2 regions of the Caldicellulosiruptor morganii genome follow, and region 1 is predicted to be linked to the other one. Evidence: riboswitches for the same ligand, from Rfam matches in the RefSeq annotation. Region 1 holds a riboswitch; the other holds the start of a gene.
What was found. Region 1 has a riboswitch for cyclic di-AMP ahead of OTK00_RS02370 (IS200/IS605 family accessory protein TnpB-related protein). Riboswitches for the same ligand answer to the same signal wherever they lie in the genome.
Positions count from the first base shown of each region.

Region 2: it holds a riboswitch for cyclic di-AMP, as region 1 does, so the genes downstream of both, OTK00_RS03820 (C40 family peptidase) here and OTK00_RS02370 (IS200/IS605 family accessory protein TnpB-related protein) in region 1, are expected to answer to the same signal.

Region 1 covers NZ_CP113865.1:502,591-506,011, forward strand. Annotated here, with positions in the region: gene OTK00_RS02370 (IS200/IS605 family accessory protein TnpB-related protein) at 1-1,468, opposite strand, end outside; cyclic di-AMP (ydaO/yuaA leader) riboswitch at 1,597-1,751, opposite strand; gene OTK00_RS02375 (DUF362 domain-containing protein) at 1,812-2,933, opposite strand; gene OTK00_RS02380 (anthranilate synthase component II) at 3,157-3,421, shown strand, end outside.
Region 2 covers NZ_CP113865.1:807,467-810,887, forward strand. Annotated here, with positions in the region: gene OTK00_RS03810 (lactate utilization protein) at 1-262, shown strand, start outside; gene OTK00_RS03815 (ISNCY family transposase) at 319-1,266, opposite strand; cyclic di-AMP (ydaO/yuaA leader) riboswitch at 1,482-1,647, shown strand; gene OTK00_RS03820 (C40 family peptidase) at 1,655-2,605, shown strand; gene OTK00_RS03825 (hypothetical protein) at 2,673-3,421, opposite strand, start outside.

The sequences.
Region 1 (3,421 bases):
AGCAGGAACTTGCGCCGATTTCCGGTCCCCCCACTTGCCCTGAAACCAATATCCGCTTCAGGACAGACATATCTCGCAATACCCTGTCAGGGGAGAGTGGCGTTACCACCGCTACCCTGAGAACTCGCCAGAGATTGTAGCTCTCGCTACAGCTAATCGCACTTGTTCCACCCAGAGGTGCAAATAGCCTCCCTGGCTCACTCCCAGGGCTTTGTATCTTACTCATTACATACTCTATCTCTTTGATCTGCCTTTTTTTCAAGTTGGCATTTTTAACTTCTTTTCTTACATACTCCTTCAGCTCTTCTAAACTACTGGTGTCAAGTCTGCTAAGAAGCTCCATGTAGTTAGCAGGTATCCTCTCTTTTTTCCCAAGTCCTCTTCTTGCTATCACATATGCGCTTGCAATATCTTTGCTTATCATAAACTGCGGTGCAAACTTTAGCATCCCTATCACCGATGTGTACGCAGGATTTACTTCTATAACCTCTATCCCTTCTCGTTTTGCTAAAATCCTGATTTTGTAAAGAAGCGACCTGTAGCTGAAAAAGTGCCTTATCCGTCTTGATTTTCTGCCCGAAAAGTCACCTCTTGTTCCTTTGTCTTTTATATTCAGCCTTTCTATCACAATAGCTTTTCTTTTCTCTTTTGCAATCTTCACAATCTCATGTGCATACTGCCATCTGTAATACTCTCTTCTGTCAGAGGTTCCACTTTCAAGCTCTGGCATTGGAATCTTGCCATAGCTTATAAACTGTCCGCTCCTGTCCACCTCTACCCATGCCATGTGATTTGGATATGCATTTGTATCTATACCTATAGCACCGTTTTCTCTGGTGATTTCTATCGCCGGAAAGAGTTCTTCTACTGAAAAGTAAGCATACACATTCCCATTCTTGAGTTTTAGCTCTACCGAATAAGGCACTCCAAGGGCAGCAATCTCCTGTAAAATTTGTCTTCTATCTTTGTCTTTCTTATAACCGGCTGATAATCTTGCAAATACATATTTTCTATCTCCTATATTTATCCTCAAAAATGTGCCACTTTTATTTACCACAATCCTTGTGTTCAAGTTTCCTTTCTTGCTTCTATCTCCTCTTGAATATAAATTCCCTTTCCTTTTTTCCTGCCACTCAATCTTGAGCTTTTTATAAGGCTTTCCATTTATATGCCGCTTTTTGAGCTTTTCAAAAAGCGGCCTGCCGCCAAAGATAGCTTTCCTCGGGTCTTCCCCTCTTTGCTTGCAGGACTCTAAAACAGCCTTTGCTTTCATTATTGCATCATCTACATACCTTGAGTTCAAATCAAAAATCCCTTGCAGTTCTCTTTTGAGGCTATTTCTATCAAAGCCTTCTAATAGCCTTTTGTATGCAAATCTCATGCAAGATGACCATCTTCTCATAAGCTCCAATGTCTTTTGCCTGTCTTCATAACTTTCAAAAATCAGCTTAGCCTGAACTGTTATCAAGTTTTTACACCTCTTATTAAAGCTCTTCTGCTGGTAGCATATATATTACCAACCTTTTGTACACAGAATAACTTTTAATGCTACCCAGTCAAAATTATACCTTTTTGCATTGTTATTCTCAACTGTTGTGAACCTCCCTTTCAAAGCTTCGGGGGTTAGCTGACGGGTTCGGGCAGAAAGGGATCTTTGCCCTACAAGGCAAAACTTGCCTTGATTCACCCCAGAAAGTCTGGGTCCCCCCTATCCTGTGGATTTTGCCACAGGAATTCAGCTCATTTAAATTTAATTTTTTATTATGCTTTTTATCATACCAGAAAAGAAGCAGTTTTGCAAGAAAGTATGTTCAAACCTTCACAAGCTCATATTCCAAACTTCCAAGCCCAATTTCCTGTGCATGTTTTAATGCTACCTGCCAGTCTGTGTCAGGGTGGATACTTTTGAACCTGTCTATTTTGCCATCAACCTCAATGTGTTTTGCCTTTTCAAGCACACAGCCGGCCGGGGTGAATGTGGAGCTGTTTACAAGGTCAACACATGCTTTATCCAGTGCAACAGGGTCGAACGATGCAGCAATACCAATGTCGGGCGCAATGGGAATATCATTGTGGGACCAGCAGTCACAGTCAGGAGATATGTTCATTATAAAGTTTATGTGAAAATTGGGTTTGTCTTTTAAAACTGCATATGCATACTCGGCAATCTTCTCACTTGCAATTGATGCTGCCTCATCCCATCTTACAGTTGCTGCTTCAAACTGGCAAACAGCAACGCACTGACCGCACCCGACACACTTTTCATAATCGATAACTGCTTTCTTTTTCTCATTGAGAGCAATTGCAAGCTGTGCACAGCTTTTGACACACATTCCACAGCCAACACACTTTGAAGTTTTTATAACCGGTTTTGAAGATGAATGCATAAAAAGCTTACCACCGCGCGAGCCAGACCCCATACCAATATTTTTGATAGCACCGCCAAAACCTGTCATCTCATGCCCTTTGAAGTGGTTCATGGAAATCACAATGTCAGCATCGGCTATTGCAGAGCCTATCTTTGCTTTCTGTGTATGCTTTAAGTTCACTTCAATTTCTCTGTATTCTGTTCCTTTAAGTCCGTCTGCAATTATAACATGGCAGCCCAGAGTTAACGGATTGAACCCATTTTCATAGGCAGCCTGAAGATGGTCAACTGCATTGCTTCTTCTTCCGGTGTAAAGTGTATTTGCATCTGTTACAAACGGTTTTCCACCGAGGTCTTTTATAAGCTTTACGATCCTTGCCACATAATTTGGTCTGATATAAGCAAGATTTCCCGGCTCACCAAAATGAACCTTGATAGCAACAAACTTGTTTTTAAAATCGATTGTTTCAATCCCTGCTTTCTTCACAAGATTTTCAAGCTTATCAAGCATATTATACCCGGGTTTGGTTTTGAAGTCTGTAAAATAAACCTTTGATCCAGCCATGTTTTCTTTCCATCCCCCTTCAAAAACTCTCTGTGAGAAAAATTATAATCCTCTTTTCAGATTTGTAAATAGCTTATTTTTGATTTTGGCGCTGCAAAATTTTAAAGCATTTAATATCAAGCTACTTAACTTATAGTACAATAGCCCGAGTAGGATTTACAAGAGTGAACTTTTTTGATATAAAGTATCATAGAGGATACTTACTTATGGAAGAAAATTTGAGATGGTTTTGATTGTTGACAGCTTTGACTCATTTACCTACAATCTGTACAACTATTTTTTGAGATTGGGTGTAAGGACAGTTGTAAAGAACAGAGATGAGATTGACATAGGTTTTATATATAGCCTGAACCCTTCACATATAGTTTTGTCACCCGGACCGGGAAGACCGGACGATGACAGAATTTTGTTTGAAATAATACACCATTTTAAAGAAACCAAAAGTATTCTGGGTGTGTGTCTGGGGCATCAGGCAATTGGAATGTACT
Region 2 (3,421 bases), 300 kb from region 1:
GTTTGGACCAAAGAATGTGATTGTAATTGTTGGGATAAACAAACTGGTTCTGAATGAGCAGGAGGGTATTGATAGAGTGAGAAACATTGCATCGCCAATGAATGCCAGAAGACTTTCAAAAAACACACCATGTAGCTCTTCAGGCAGATGCCATGATTGCCTGAGCGATGATTGCATATGCAGCCATATTGTGGTTACAAGAAGACATCCGGTAAAAGGGCGTATAAAGGTTATAGTGGTAAAAGAGGAGTTGGGATTTTAAGCAAAGTAATTAAGTTGTTGAATAAATAATTCTACTATTAATGTAACTATATGGGACTATAAATTATTCCATGCATATTTAAAAGAAAATTTACAGTTTTCATTTTTTTGAATATAAAGCTCTATCAAATAAGTAACCATTATCCAGTCAACGTGTCTCTTATATGTTCTAAAACCTCTTAGCCGTACTTGTTCTAAATTATATTCTCCTTTCAGCTTCCCAAATAATCTTTCAATTTTTATCCTTTGTTTATATACTCTTTGTCCTTCTTTACTTCTTAAAAATTCTATGTTTTGTGCTCTCAAAATATTTTTGACATTGTTAAAATCCTTAATATTTCTCTTATTTATACCCGCTACAAACTTTATTCCAAGTCTATCAGCCACATCAAACCACTTTGTACAATCATAACCTGCATCTGCTAATATTACATCAGGTCCAAATATCTTAGCTTCATACAAAAGTTCTACCGCTTTACTATCATGAATATTTGCACATGTCAACCACCATACTATCGGTATGACCTCATCTTCAACTGTTGCTAGCACATGTAATTTATACCCATTGTAAAAACCTAAACTAACACATCTTCCTACTCCTGCTTCTCTATCACCCCTCGAGCTTCTCAAAGGTGTAGAATCTATAGCACAAACTCTTGTCTCGGGGTCTATTTCTCTTACTAAAATTCTTGCTATTGCTTCTATATATTCTTCTTCAATCATTTTAGCCCATTTTGAAAAATATGAATGATCGGGGCTCTTTTCTATTCCTATGGTCTTTCTAAATTCTTCATCTTCATTTATCTTGTACTCTAATTCCCTAAAGCTGTTTATCCTATTTTTGACTTTATAAACAAAACAAGCTATTATATGGCTCAGCTTAAATTTCTTTGGTCTTCCTCTTTTGTAGTTTTTTATCTTCAATCCTAAATCTTTTATTACTTTTTCAATTGTCATAAATATCTTTAAAAATTTTTGTTTTTGTGCTTTAATAAAATTAGTCATTGCCATCCTCCTTGCTTGGGTTTTTTAGTATTCTCTTCTTAAAATTTTATCTCAAGGAGGATGGCTTTTTCCATTTATTAATTTATTACTTTTATGTCAATATGTTTTATTCAACAAGCTACAAAGTAATATTTTAGCAACATTTGTGTAACAATTTTGTAAAGAGAGGTTGACGTAATTTCGAATTTATAATAAAATAATAACATCAAAATAATTAACAATGGTGGCTGAATGCATGGGGCTTGTTTTGTAAAATTTGCTCCATGCAGCGGGAGAACCGACATTTAAGTGGGGTGAATCGGCAGGCTTTTGCTTGCCGTAGGGATGTCCTTCTTGTCCCGAACCCGTCAGCTAATCCCGTAAGCCCGAAGAAGAAGGGAGTTTTTGTATGAATTTTAAAGCTTTATTTGCAACACTTTTGCTGGCTCTTTTCTTATCTACTGGCACGACAGTTTTTGCAAAAACAGCACAGGCTACAGCCACAATCAATATTAGAAGTAGCCCTTCTACTTCTGCAAAGATAGTGGGAGTTTTTCCAAAAGGCTTTAAAGCTCAGGTTATATCAACGTCTGGTGAATGGACCAAGATTTCATATGATGGTGTTGTTGGTTATGTTAAAACTGATTACATAATGATCACAAATGATAACAGCAAGGCAAATTCCAAAAAGGCATTGTCAACTTCAGATCAGGTTTTTTATCAAACGGCTGTTGTTTTAAAAGACAATGCAAGACTTAGAAGTGATAAGTCAACATCCTCAAAAATAGTAAAGACTTTATCAAAAGGCAGTAAAGTATATGTTCTGTCAAGGGAGCAAAACGGATGGATAAAGGTGAAAACTTCTGATGGTGTTATCGGTTATATGGCATATTATCTTTTGAAAATAAACGGAGCATCTTCTTCAAAAACTGTGTCACGTGGCGGATATGATAGAGAAGATAAGATAAATTACAATGGGAGCTTGGCTGATAGAATAATAGGATTTGCCAAGAACTTTCTGGGGATACGATATCGGTATGGTGGTTCATCTCCTTCAACAGGCTTTGACTGTTCAGGGTTTGTGCAGTATGTGTTTAGAAATTTTGGGATTCACTTAGAGAGAACAGCAGCTGACATGGCAGCATCAAACGGTGTGAGAATTTCACCCGATGAGTTAAGACCCGGAGATTTGGTATTTTTTGATACAGACGGTGGAAGAAACTATATAAACCATGTGGGCATTTATATTGGAAATGGAATGTATATTCATGCATCGAGTGCAAGAAGGTGTGTAACAATCTCAGACCTTACCTCAAAGTATGGCACGTCGTTTATGATGGCAAAAAGAGTAATAAGGTAAAAACAAAAGGGGGTTTTCTAACGTTGAAAAAGAAAACCCCCTTTTGTTCTGGGTGCTTGTTACAAATTTAGTTTCTGTCTTTTTTCACAATCGGCAAGATCAGTCTTTTCACATCATCTTCAGATGAAATCTTACCAGAGACCCTGTGAAGTTCCCACTCTTCATTGTGAATGATCTCACTGCCGGGAGCTAAATTATAAAGCGGGCTCAAAGTTTCCATCTCAAGCATAAAATCTGTTGTATATGTTTCATACGAAGAACCAAAGTCAGGGTATTCAGCACCTTCTGTATGCCTGTAGTATTTTATGAAAAGATCACTTTCATTTAGATAACAAGCCCAGCCATCTATGTTAGGATATCCAATTTTGAAAGCAGGCTTGCAATTTGGATCCTGCCTCAGGATAATAAAGCTTTCGCCCCATATAACTCTGTGGTCATTGAGTTTTGTATATGGCCACATAACAAGAGGATAGCTTGGCAAAAGTCCTGTGTCAATCTTTGGAATTGGCATAACTTCAACTCCGCCGGGTCTCATCACAGAAAGTGCCCATGCAGCAACTTTTACATCAAAAAGCCCGTTATTCTTTATTATGTATGTAACATATGCTTTTGGAAGATTTGAATCAAGCTTAAATTCAATTATTTTCTGGAGTTTTGTCCACTCTTCAGTCGGCTGGATTAATACAATACCGTCGGGCAGGATTTCATACTCAACAGGTGTGTTGTCAGGATAGTATGAACGTGGCATTGCCTCCGGACTGTGCCAGAGCCTTGTGCCGCCATATATTCTCCATTCATCTGACCCTTTTTTGCCGG